DNA from 3 places in the Rouxiella sp. WC2420 genome. Region 2 is predicted to be linked to each of the others. Evidence: predicted binding sites of a transcription regulator. Region 2 holds the regulator's gene; each other region holds the start of a gene.
What was found. Region 2 encodes CRP, which controls carbon source genes, mostly activating them, when cyclic AMP is high. Its sites were predicted from a motif close to ATGTGANNNNNNTCACAT; they were not measured.
Positions count from the first base shown of each region.

Region 1: the regulator CRP is predicted to act here: its motif matches at 1,976-1,993, upstream of garD (galactarate dehydratase).
Region 3: the regulator CRP is predicted to act here: its motif matches at 1,564-1,581, upstream of deoC (deoxyribose-phosphate aldolase).

Region 1 covers NZ_CP165628.1:4,477,407-4,481,695, reverse strand. The annotation lists gene garD (galactarate dehydratase) at 229-1,794, opposite strand; gene garL (2-dehydro-3-deoxyglucarate aldolase) at 2,167-2,937, shown strand; gene garR (2-hydroxy-3-oxopropionate reductase) at 2,990-3,874, shown strand; gene AB3G37_RS20730 (glycerate kinase) at 4,001-4,289, shown strand, end outside.
Region 2 covers NZ_CP165628.1:340,154-344,442, reverse strand. The annotation lists gene AB3G37_RS01595 (LysR substrate-binding domain-containing protein) at 35-943, shown strand; gene AB3G37_RS01590 (OsmC family protein) at 968-1,378, opposite strand; gene crp (cAMP-activated global transcriptional regulator CRP) at 1,726-2,358, shown strand; gene AB3G37_RS01580 (YccS/YhfK family putative transporter) at 2,419-4,289, shown strand, end outside.
Region 3 covers NZ_CP165628.1:4,672,672-4,676,960, reverse strand. The annotation lists gene AB3G37_RS21530 (patatin family protein) at 1-546, shown strand, start outside; gene AB3G37_RS21525 (TatD family hydrolase) at 543-1,325, shown strand; gene deoC (deoxyribose-phosphate aldolase) at 1,794-2,573, shown strand; gene deoA (thymidine phosphorylase) at 2,658-3,995, shown strand; gene deoB (phosphopentomutase) at 4,079-4,289, shown strand, end outside.

The DNA of each region.
Region 1 (4,289 bases), 1.1 Mb from region 2:
GCCACACAGAGGAGTGACTGGAAAGAGCTACAAACTCGAGAACCGTTTTATTCAACGGCGACAAGGGCCCGGGATTCTTAAGGGTGGCGGCCCAAGGGCCACCCTTGAGGCGGTCTGGGCCGCAGCCCAGTAAGCGCAGCGCATGAAATTGAAGTTGAAGTTGAAGTTAAGCTAAAGGCCGTGCGCAGCACAAAAAGTTGCCTTAGATTTCAAATCTAAAACCCACTTTTATGTCACTGGCGCAGGATTAAATACCGCCAAGGCGTTATGAATTCCCCATTGATCTGACCAGGTTTTCTTGCGGCCACTGGCAATATCCAGAATAAAATGGAACAACTCCCAGCCAACATCCTCGATAGTCGCGTCACCAGTGGCGATAGTTCCTGCGTTGATATCCATCAAATCAAACCAGCGATTCGCCAGCGTGGTGCGGGTCGCCATTTTGATTACCGGCACCGCCGTTAATCCATAAGGAGTTCCACGACCGGTGGTAAATACCTGTACGGTGATACCCGATGCGACTTGCTGTGTTCCACAAACAAAATCACTGGCCGGGGTAGCAGCATAAATCAGCCCGCGGCGGGTTGGGCGCTGACCGGGAGATAACACTTCGACGATTGCGCTAGTACCGGATTTTGCAATCGAACCCAGCGCTTTTTCAACGACATTGGCTAGTCCGCCTTTCTTATTACCTGGAGAGGGATTGGCGCTGCGATCGGTCATGCCGCTGGCCAAGTAGTTGTCGTACCATGCCATTTCTTCGAGCAAGCGTTTTCCAACTTGCTCATCAACAGCCCTTGGCGTGAGTAAATGAATGGCGTCTCGCACCTCGGTGACTTCCGAAAACATCACCGTTGCGCCGCAGCGTACCAGCAAGTCCGAGGCAAACCCGACGGCAGGATTAGCCGTAACGCCCGAGAAAGCATCGCTGCCGCCGCACTGCGTGCCGACCACTAGATCCGCAGCAGGACAGCTCTCGCGTTGGCGTTTATTCAGTCGCTGCAAATGAAAATTGGCTACGGTAAGAATGTCGTCAACCATCGATTGAAAGCCGACATGCTGCTCATCTTGCAAACGCACGATTTTCACCTCATCCAGCGAGATGGCTTGTACATCGGAGGTACCTTGCAGCAGTTTTTCCGGCTGCAGTTTTTCGCAACCCAGCCCAACGACCATAATTTCGCCACCAAAATTGGGGTTTAGCGCCAGATTATGAATAGTGCGAATCGGGATGATGGCGGCAGGCGCGTTGATTGCCACACCGCAGCCATAAAGATGATTAAGACCGACTACACCATCGACATTGGGATATTTCGGCAGCAGATCGCGTTCAATTATTTTCATCACGTAATCGACTACGCCAGCCACACAGTGCACGCTGGTGGTGATGCCCAATAGATTTTTGGTTCCGACGCTGCCATCGGCGTTGCGATAACCCTCGAAAGTGTAACCCTCGAGCGCGGGAAGTGTCGCGGGAACGCGCGTCGCCAACGGTAAACTTTCCAACTCGGGCGCCTGCGGCAGTTCAACGACTGACTCATCAATCCAGCTACCCTGCGCAATATTGCGCAGCGCATAGCCGATCACCTCGCCGTAACGAACGATATCCTCGCCTTGAAGAATATCTGTCAGCGCGACTTTATGCCCCTGTGGAATGTGTTCTACCAGTTTCAAACCATTGGCAAACTGTGTTCCCGCTGGCAGGCCATTGTCATTAACAATAATGGCTACGTTATCGCGGTCATGCACTTTGATAAACAAAGGTTTGCTGACTTGCTCTTTTATGGCGGACATAGATATCTCCATCTGCGCGAGTTTTATCGGTTATGAGCAAAATTATAGGGAATGTCCAGCAATAGCTCATTGTGCAACTGACCAGCTTTAATGCGGCTTAGACAGTTTTTCTCAGGCATTTGAGGGATAAGAAGTGACAATAATCACCCTTCGTTAAACGCTTTTGTATGTCGCTGAAATAGTGTGATTCCTATCCCATGGTGATGTGATATTGCAAAAAAATTCATCCTCATTTTGCGAGGATTGTTGGGCGCCTGCACAGTGTCATTTGCGCGGTCTCTTTTTATACTGAATTATCTAATCATTACCGTAGTTAACCGTGCAGGCGCATCACTATTTCTCTAATGCCCGCTTCAACCATTGAGGTTTCGTATGAGTAATCAAGTATTCCCAAACCGCTTACGACAAGATTTGCTGGCAGGAAAAACGCTGATTGGCTGTTGGTCTGCCTTGTCTAATCCGATCTCGACCGAGGTATTAGGGTTAGCTGGTTTTGACTGGCTGCTGCTTGATGGCGAACATGCGCCAAACGATATATCCAGCTTTGTCGTTCAACTAATGGCGCTTAAAAGCAGCAAAAGTGCTCCAGTTGTTCGCCCTCCGACCAACGAACCGGTAATTATCAAGCGGCTGCTGGATATCGGTTTTGCCAACTTCCTGATCCCGTATGTTGAAACTCGCGAACAGGCCGAGCTGGCAGTGGCTTCAACTCGCTATCCACCGGCCGGCATTCGCGGCGTTTCAGTTTCTCATCGCGGCAATATGTTTGGCACCGTGCCCGACTATCTGGCGCAGGCCAATGACCATATCTGTGTGATGGTGCAGATAGAAAGTCAGCAAGGAATTGATAATCTTGATGCTATTGCCTCCGTTGACGGTGTCGATAGTCTTTTCGTCGGACCTAGCGATCTGGCCGCCGCTCTGGGACATTTGGGCAACGCCGGGCACCCTGAGGTGCAGTCAGCCATCAAATATATTCTCGACAAAGCCAAAGCTCACGGCAAACCCAGCGGCATTCTGGCTCCCGTCGAAGCCGATGCTCGTCGCTACATTGAATGGGGTGCAACCTTTGTCGCAGTGGGCAGCGATTTAGGCGTGTTCCGCGCGGGGACACAAGCCTTGTACGATCGTTTTACCCAATAGTCTTGATCACTCTAATAAACGAAATTTCAGCAATTAATCAGAGGGTAACCGCATGAAAATCGGATTTATCGGCCTTGGGATCATGGGCAAGCCTATGAGTAAAAACCTGCTTAAGGCAGGTTATTCAGTGGTGATCCTCGACCATCACAAAGACACCACTGACGAGCTGGTTGCTGCCGGAGCCGAAAAGGCTGACACTCCGAAGGCCGTGGCCGCACTCAGCGATATTATTATCACCATGCTACCTAATTCTCCCCAGGTGAAAGAGGTGGCGCTGGGTAAAAATGGCATTATTGAAGGGGCGAAAGAGGGCGCTATTTTGATCGACATGAGTTCGATTGCGCCGCTTGCCAGCCGTGAAATCAGTGAGGCGTTGGCGGCGAAAAAGATTGTCATGCTCGATGCACCCGTTAGCGGCGGTGAGCCAAAAGCGATTGAGGGCACGCTGTCAGTAATGGTTGGAGGTGACAAAGCCGTCTTTGATAAATGCTACGAAGTAATGAAATCAATGGCAGGTTCTGTGGTGCATACCGGCGATATCGGTGCTGGTAACGTCACCAAGTTGGCGAATCAGGTGATCGTGGCTCTGAATATTGCCGCCATGTCGGAAGCGCTGGTGTTGGCAACCAAGGCGGGAGTTGATCCTGACCTGGTTTATCAGGCCATTCGCGGTGGTTTAGCCGGGAGCACAGTATTAGACGCTAAAGCGCCTATGGTAATGGATCGCAACTTTAAGCCGGGATTCAGGATCGATCTGCATATCAAGGATCTTGCCAACGCTCTGGATACCTCGCATGAAATCGGTGCCCAACTGCCTTTAACTGCTGCGGTTATGGAAATTATGCAGGCATTGCGAGCTGACGGCCACGGACAATCTGACCACAGCGCAATAGCACGCTATTATGAAAATCTGGCGAAGGTAGAAGTCACGCGTTAATACCTGAGATAGCGCCGCTCTGGGAGGCGCTATCATCAGTAATAATACCTCATTCTGACAGGACGCATTTTCACAGCCGTGCGGATTGTTTCTGAAAAGTGGATTGTTTCTAAGAGTGGATAGCTTATGAAAATAGTAATCGCACCGGATTCATTTAAAGAAAGCTTGTCTGCACTGGACGTGGCAAAAGCCATTGAAAGTGGATTTCGCGAAATTTTTCCTCACGCCGAGTATGTGAAACTTCCTGTTGCCGACGGCGGTGAAGGCACCGTTGAGGCGATGGTGGCGGCTACCGGCGGGCGGGTGGTGGAAGTCAGGGTCACAGGACCGCTTGGAGAGCCAATCGACGCCTTCTTCGGGCTTTCGGGTGATGAAAAGATTGCCTTTATTGAAATGGCAGCGGCCAGCGGGCTGG
Region 2 (4,289 bases):
ACTGGGTGATGCTTTTTACTGATAGGGGTATGCGATGAAATATTTGCCGAAGCTGCAACAGCTGAAGGTTTTTCAGCAGGTTATCCAAAGTGGCAGCATTCGTGGTGCAGCAAGAGCCATGAATCAATCGCAGCCTGCGGTTAGCCGCACGTTGCGCGAGCTGGAGCAAATTCTCGATACTCAGCTGATCGTGCGCGGTTCTCAAGGGATGACGCTGACCGAAACCGGGCGCGCCTTTTCCCAACGAATGCAGTTTATTTTGCAAGAGCTAGAGCGCGCCGCCGATGAAATCCAGCAGATTAATCAGTATTCGCAGGGCTCGGTGGCGGTAGGATTTTCTTCACTGCTGGCTCTGACTATTTTCCCGGCTCTTGCCAGTGAATTCGCTGCGAAATACCCGCAGGCCAAGCTGCACATCAAGGAAACCCAGCTTTCAACCCTGCTTCCTGCCCTGCGTGAAGGGCGTCTGGATTTCGCCATCGGCACGCTGGGGCCGGGGCTGCCGATAGAAGATATGGTGGTTGAACCGCTGTTCAACGCGCCTTTTTGTATTATTGCCCGTAAACAGCACCCGCTGGCACTGGCCACGTCGTTGAATCAGTTGAAAGAGGCAAGCTGGCTGCTGCCGGAAACCGATATGGGCTATTACCAGCAACTTGCAGCGCTATTGGAGGAGCATGGCTGCCATGCCGGACAATCGCCGATCCGCACTGATTCGTTGATCAGTGGGCTAATGATGATGCTAAATGCCGATTATCTTTCTGTGGTGGGCAATGCAATGGCAACGCCGTTTTTCCTCGAAGACAAGCTGTGCCGCCTGCCGATCGACAGTCTGCCGAACGCGCAATACTGTTTGGTATACTCACAAAAAACGCCGCTAACCTTAACGGCGCGGCGTTTTCTGGATTTACTCCGTGTTCACTGCCAGCGTTTTGCGTGGTAGGGATGGAGGTCGTGCTTGCGCAGATTACTCTTGTGAGTCAATCACTTCAAAGCTGTGGGTAATGGTCGCCGCCTTGCCCAGCATCAGTGACACTGAACAGTATTTCTCTGCCGACAGTGTTACCGCGCGCTCAACCACTTTATCGGTCAAATCTTTACCAGTGACGATAAAATGCAGATTGATGTGAGTGAACAGTCGCGGCGCTTCTTCACGGCGCTCAGAGGTCAGTTTGACTTCACAGCCAACAATCTCGTTGCGCCCTTTTTGCAGAATCGACACCACGTCAATGGCGCTGCATCCGCCTGCCGACATCAGCAACATCTCCATCGGACTTGGCGATTTATCACCCGCATTGCCATCCATTAAAATCTGATGGCCTGAGGCCGACTCACCCAGAAATGTTAAACCTTCAACCCATTTTACCCGTGCCTGCATGTGAATTTCTCCGCTCATAATTTTTAAAATAGACTACCCTTTACCCCCGAAACTGGCAACGTAACTCGATCCGCGTCATGCTGAAGCGAGACAACACAAGACACGTCTGCAAACCTGTGCTACAAACAAAGCCGAAAGAAACTTTCCAACAAGTTGCGGCTAGGTTTTTTAGGTGTTAACAGGATAACCTTGGTGATAATGGCAAATTACAGCTTAAATCACTCCACCTGCCGCTTGCAGCATTGCTGGTCAGTTCATATGCTAAAAGAGCGCGAAGTAAAAAATCGCCGAACAGGGATTTCAAAGCCCTGTGATTTTGGGCAGCGATAATAAGAGGATAATAGCTAATGGTTCTCGGCAAGCCACAAACAGACCCTACTCTCGAATGGTTCCTGTCTCATTGTCATATACATAAGTATCCATCTAAAAGTACGCTGATTCACCAAGGTGAAAAAGCCGAAACGCTTTACTACATCGTGAAAGGTTCGGTTGCCGTTCTGATCAAAGATGAAGAAGGCAAAGAAATGATACTTTCCTACCTTAACCAAGGTGACTTCATCGGCGAGCTGGGACTCTTCGAAGAAGGTCAGGAACGTAGTGCATGGGTCAGGGCGAAAACTGCCTGTGAAGTGGCAGAAATTTCCTACAAGAAGTTCCGCCAGCTGATCCAGGTTAATCCAGATATTCTGATGCGCCTGTCCGCACAGATGGCAAGCCGACTGCAGATAACTTCCGAGAAAGTGGGTAACCTCGCCTTCCTGGACGTGACCGGTCGCATTGCACAAACTCTGCTGAATCTGGCTAAACAGCCGGATGCCATGACTCACCCGGATGGTATGCAGATCAAGATTACCCGTCAGGAAATCGGTCAGATAGTCGGCTGTTCACGCGAGACTGTGGGTCGAATTCTAAAAATGCTTGAAGATCAGAGTCTGATTTCAGCACACGGTAAAACGATTGTCGTTTACGGCACTCGCTAATCGTCCTAAAAACGGCGCGGCAGATAACTGTCGCGCCGTTTTTGTTGTATCCTCTCAATTATGACGCTTTGGCGACGAATCTTTTATCACCCTGAAGTTAACTACGCGCTGAGACAAACGCTGGTTCTCTGCCTGCCCATTGCTATCGCCATGCTGTTTGGTCAGTTAAGAATGGGAATGCTGTTCGCGCTGGTCCCTGCCTGCTGCAATATTTCCGGCCTCGACACCCCGCATAAACGTTTTTTCAAACGCCTTGCTGTAGGCGGCTCGCTGTTTGCCGTAAGCAGTGTTCTGCTCCAGTTGATGCTGATTAACTGGCATTGGCCGCTGCCGCTGATCATGCTTGGCCTGACGCTACTGGTTGGCGTGACCGGCGCGATTGGCCCACTACATGCTCGCCTGCTGCCCGGCGCACTGGTAGCGGCGATTTTCACCTTGAGTATGGCGGGCGCGGTGCCGATCTGGCAGGCTCCACTGCTGTTCGTGGTCGGCACGGCGTGGTACGGGCTGTTTAACTGGTTCTGGTTTCGACTCTCTGACGAGCAGCCGATGCGCGAAACTCTCAGCCAGCTTTACCATGAACTGGCCGACTATTTTGAAGCGAAATATAGCCTGCTGACCCAGCACACCGACCCTGAAACCGCGCTGCCGCCGTTGCTTAACCGGCAACAAAAAGTTATCGACCTGATCGCTACCATGTACCAGCAAATTCACATGCTGCCGACCGGCGATCGTCAGCACCACAAGCGACTGCTGCGAAGTTTTCAGGTGGCGCTGGATTTGCAGGAGCATATTACCGTCAGCCTGCATTTACCTTCAGAGGTGCAAAAGCTGGTAGAGGAGAGCCACGCCGAGGCGGTTATCCGCCGTAACGCAAAGATTATCGCGACGCGACTGCGGGTAATAGCCGGAGACATTCTCTATCATCGCCGTTCTGACCGTTTTACCATGGCCAACGAGCTGGCGGCGCTGGAAAAAATCTCCTCCCGCTATCGAGATAATCCGGTTGGCCAATTCTGCTATTACCATTTCAGCCGCATCGCTCGCCTGCTGCGCACCCAGCGCCCGCTGTATCGTCGCGATCTGATGCAAACGCAAAATCGCCTGCCGTTCTGGCCCGCGCTAAAAAGTTATTTATCTTTCAAATCGGCGGCGCTGCGCAATGCTGCACGTTTAGGACTGATTCTGGCGCTGGGCAGCAGTCTGGGGCTATTTTTCAATTTGCCCAAGCCATACTGGATTTTGCTGACTACGCTGCTGGTTAGCCAGAATGGTTATAACGCTACCCGTGTGCGTATCCAGCACCGAGCATTGGGCACACTGATTGGCCTGATTGCCGCTGCGGGGCTTTTGCAGCTAGAAATTCCGCAAAACATCACACTATTTTTCATGCTGATTATCACACTGGTTTCTTACACCGTACTGCGTAAAAACTACGGTCTTGGGATGATTGGTCTGACCGTGACCGCCGTTTATACCCTGCAATTGCTGGCGCTTAACGGCGCGCATTTCCTGCTGCCGCGACTGTTCGACACACTGATTGGCTGCGCGTTGGCGTTTGGTGGCACGATTTGGCTGTGGCCGCAGTGGCAAAGCGGCATGCTCAGGACCAACGCCCATCAGGCGCTGGAGACCGATCAACAGGCTATTCGGCTAGTCTTACACGACAATCCCGACCCTGCCGAGTTGGCCTATGCGCGCATGAAGGTCAATCAGGCTCATAACCAGCTGTTCACCTCGCTGAATCAGGCGATGCAGGAGCCGGGTTTTAATTCGGATTATCTGTCAGATATGCGTTTGTGGGTAACTCATAGCCAGTTTATCGTCGATCACATCAACGCGATGACGATTCTTGCCCGCGAGCATTACATGTTGACGCCGAAACTGGCGGTCGAGTATTTGCAAACCTGCGAAATCGCGCTGCAAGGCTG
Region 3 (4,289 bases), 940 kb from region 2:
CAAAGCTATTACCGTATTCAGCAGTTTATCGAGAATCCGCCGGGCGACCTGCGTATCTTCGAGATTTTCCCGCCGAAACCGTTGGCGAGTCATGCTTTAGGCAGCCGTTTACCGGCGCTGAATCAGGATTATCATTTGGGTCGCCGCTGTGCGCGCTATTTCCTGTCGATTGCTTCACACTGGTTGTTGCCGCGTGAAAAAGATCAGCCGATGCCAATCATGACGCCGCGTCCGATCAGAAGGCCGAGCATTATTGTGCCGCCAACTGTCTCGCCAGAAATCGAGCTGCCGGTCAGTGCTGCCGCGAATCAGTCTGATTTGAATCAGCGCGAGTCTATTGAGGTTGATCAGATTTTGCCTGACCAGATTGCGTTGGCCGATATCAATCTCGATAATACGGTTCGTCCCGCTCTTAGCGCCTTTAAGGATGAAGCTGCGCGGGTGGTTATCAGCCCGATAGCAGACAGCGTGGTTGCCGATCCGCCATTTAAGGTTGATCCCACTGTGGCCGCCAAAGGAATAGAAGGAGAAGGGGACAAGTTGTGAAGCCGGATTTTATCGATACCCACTGCCATTTTGATTTCCCCCCGTTCACCGGTAATGAGACACACAGCCTGCAACTCGCCGGAGAAGCAGGAGTGAATCAATTGATTGTGCCTGCGGTAGAAGCCGATCGCTTTGAGCGAATATTGATGCTTGCCAAAGATCATCCCCAGGTCTTTGCCGCTCTGGGCCTGCATCCTATCTGTATTGAGCGTCACAACGAAGCCTCTCTGGCGAGCCTGACCGAACATCTTGCAACGCGAGACAATAAGCTGGTGGCGATTGGCGAAACCGGGCTGGATTTATATATGGAAAATCCCGATTTCGAGAAGCAGCAGTGGCTGCTGAAAGAGCAATTCAAGCTGGCAAAACTGCATGACCTGCCGCTAATCCTGCATTCACGGCGTACCCACGACCCGCTTTCTGCCATGCTGCGTAAAGCCGACTTGCCCGCAACTGGAGTGGTGCACGGATTCGCGGGCAGTCTTTCTCAGGCTCAAGCCTTTGTGCGCCTTGGTTTTGCAATCGGCGTAGGTGGCACTATCACTTATGAAAGGGCGCACAAAACCCGGCAAGTCATGGCGCAACTGCCGCTGTCGTGTTTATTGCTGGAAACTGACGCCCCCGATATGCCATTGCAGGGTTTTCAAGGCCAGCCAAATCGCCCGGAGCGCGCGGCGCAAGTGTTTAAGGCGCTGTGTGAGTTAAGGGCTGAATCTACAGAAAAAATTGCTGATGCGCTGATGAAAAACACACGGCGAGTGTTCAATCTTCTAGCTTAAATGTTATTTAAATAACATTCTCCTCGAGATTTTTTCTCGCGCCCGAGAAGGATTTTTATTATATTCCTGTGAGTGATATCTCGGCTATTGCCTTAAATGTTATTTAAATAACATCGCGCATTGAGTTACTATTCTCTCTATCAAGAGTTATCCCTCGATTTACAGTTGTCATGCCACAGTTGTCATGGTTGAGGTATACACTTTTATCACTGCCCAAGACTGGGCAAACGGCCTCTAAATGTGATTTAGATCTCATTTTTTTGAGTAACGTTGCAATCAATTTTCATTTTGTGTGAAATACTGCACACCATAAATGGCGCAAACCTGTTCAAATAGTCTCAACAGGTGGGTGATTGCCTCTGTCTGCTCGCCAAAATGAGGGAGTGTTTCTGGCGTATTCAGTCAAAACATTTGCGGCTGTATGCACAGCGCTGACGGCCTGTCAGAACTGAAATTTTGGAGAGTTATATGACTGATTTAACCGCAGCGGCGCAGCGTGCGCTGAGTCTGATGGATTTGACCACCCTGAACAATGACGATACCGATGCCAAAGTTATTGCCTTGTGCGAAATGGCGAAAAGCCCGGCTGGCAACACGGCCGCAATCTGTATTTATCCGCGTTTTATTCCGATTGCTCGCAAAACGCTGCGCGATCAGGGCACTCCAGAGATACGCATCGCCACGGTGACTAACTTCCCGCACGGCAACGATGATATCGAGATCGCCGTCACCGAGACCCGCGCGGCGATTGCCTATGGCGCTGATGAAGTTGACGTGGTGTTCCCTTACCGCGCGCTGATTGCCGGTAATGAAAAGGTCGGATTCGAATTAGTTAAACAGTGTGCCGAAGCCTGTCATGCCGCCAATATTTTGCTGAAAGTGATCATCGAAACCGGTGAGCTGAAGCAGGAATCGCTAATTCGCAAAGCTTCCGAGATTGCGATTGGCGCGGGTGCAGACTTTATCAAAACGTCGACCGGTAAAGTGCCGGAAAACGCCACGCTGCAAAGCGCCGAGCTGATGCTCCAGGTGATTAAAGACATGAACGTTGCTCAGTCGGTGGGTTTCAAACCGGCGGGTGGCGTGAAAACTGCTGAAGATGCCGCGCAATATCTGGCGCTGGCCGATAACATTCTTGGTCGCGAATGGGCCGATGCCCGCCATTTCCGTTTTGGTGCCTCAAGCCTGTTGGCGAGTCTGCTGACCACGCTGGGACATCAGGGGCAGAAATCCGGCAGCGGTTACTGATTGCTATGGATCGGGGCGGCGATGCTGGCCCCGATTTGTCTTACGTTGATGATTTCCTTTTCGTATCCAAATTAGGGTGAGAACGTGGCATCTGTGCAAAAAACCTTTCTGGCTCAAGAAATAATTCGTAAAAAACGTGACGGGTTGCCGCTCAGTGAAGAAGAGATCCGCTTCTTCATTAATGGCGTTCGTGACAGCAAAGTCTCTGAAGGGCAAATTGCCGCGCTGGCAATGACCATTTATTTCAATGACATGAACATGGATGAACGCGTTGCGCTGACGATGGCAATGCGTGATTCCGGTACGGTACTGAGCTGGAAACATTTGTCGCTGAACGGACCGATCGTTGATAAGCATTCCACTGGCGGCGTAGGCGATGTTACTTCGCTGATGCTGGGACCGATGGTGGCGGCGTGCGGCGGCTATATCCCGATGATCTCCGGTCGCGGCCTGGGTCATACCGGCGGGACGCTCGATAAACTCGAGAGTATCCCGGGGTTTGATATTTTCCCCGATGACGATCGTTTTAGAAAAATTATTCAGGACGTCGGCGTGGCGATTATTGGCCAGACCAATTCGCTGGCACCGGCGGACAAGCGTTTTTACGCTACCCGCGATATTACCGCCACGGTCGATTCGATTCCGCTGATCACCGCCTCAATACTGGCGAAGAAATTAGCTGAAGGATTGGATGCTCTGGTGATGGATGTCAAAGTCGGCTCCGGGGCATTTATGCCAACCTATGAGCTGTCGCAGGATCTGGCACAGGCCATTGTAGACGTCGCCAACGGTGCAGGATGTAAAACCACTGCGTTGCTGACTGACATGAATCAGGTGCTGGCTTCCAGCGCGGGTAACGCGGTTGAAGTGCGTGAAGCCGTGCGCTTCCTCACCGGTGAGTATCGTAGCCCGCGTCTGCTTGAAGTGACGATGGCGCTGTGTGTCGAGATGCTGTTATCAGCCGGACTGGCGAAGGACGACGCCGAAGCTCGCGGTAAACTGCAAGCGGTGCTGGACAACGGTCGCGCGGCAGAAATCTTTGGCAGAATGATTGCGGCACAAAAAGGCCCAATCGACTTTATTGAAAATTACGATCGCTATTTGCCTCAGGCAACCTTGAGTAAAATGGTGTATTCGGAGCGGGCCGGGATTGTTGGCGCGATGGACACCCGAGCTCTTGGACTCAGCGTGGTGGCCCTGGGCGGCGGGCGTCGCCGTGCCACCGACGCGATTGATTATAGCGTTGGGTTAACGCAAATGGCGCGTATCGGCCAGCAGATCGATACTCAGCAGCCGCTGGCAATGATTCACGCCAACAGTGAAGAGGCGTGGCAACAGGCCGCGGAGGCAGTGCGTGCAGCGGTAGTACTCAGTGACGTGGCTCCGCAAGACCTGCCTGTAGTCTATCGCCGTATCAGCTAGCGCGATTTGCCTCGTTAACCCATTCATCAAAAGCGGTGCTTTAATGGCCGCTTGCAACGCGTAGTAATGCGCAGGAGAGCAAAATGAAACGTACATTTATCATGATGTTGGACTCATTTGGAATTGGCGCCAGTGAAGATGCCGAACGCTTTGGTGACGTGGGTTCCGACACGCTGGGCCATATTGCTGCGGCCTGTGCCCGTGGTGAAGCCGATGTTGGCCGCAAAGGGCCGTTGCACCTGCCGAACATGACGGCGCTGGGCCTGGCGAAAGCCGCCGAAGCTTCGACCGGTC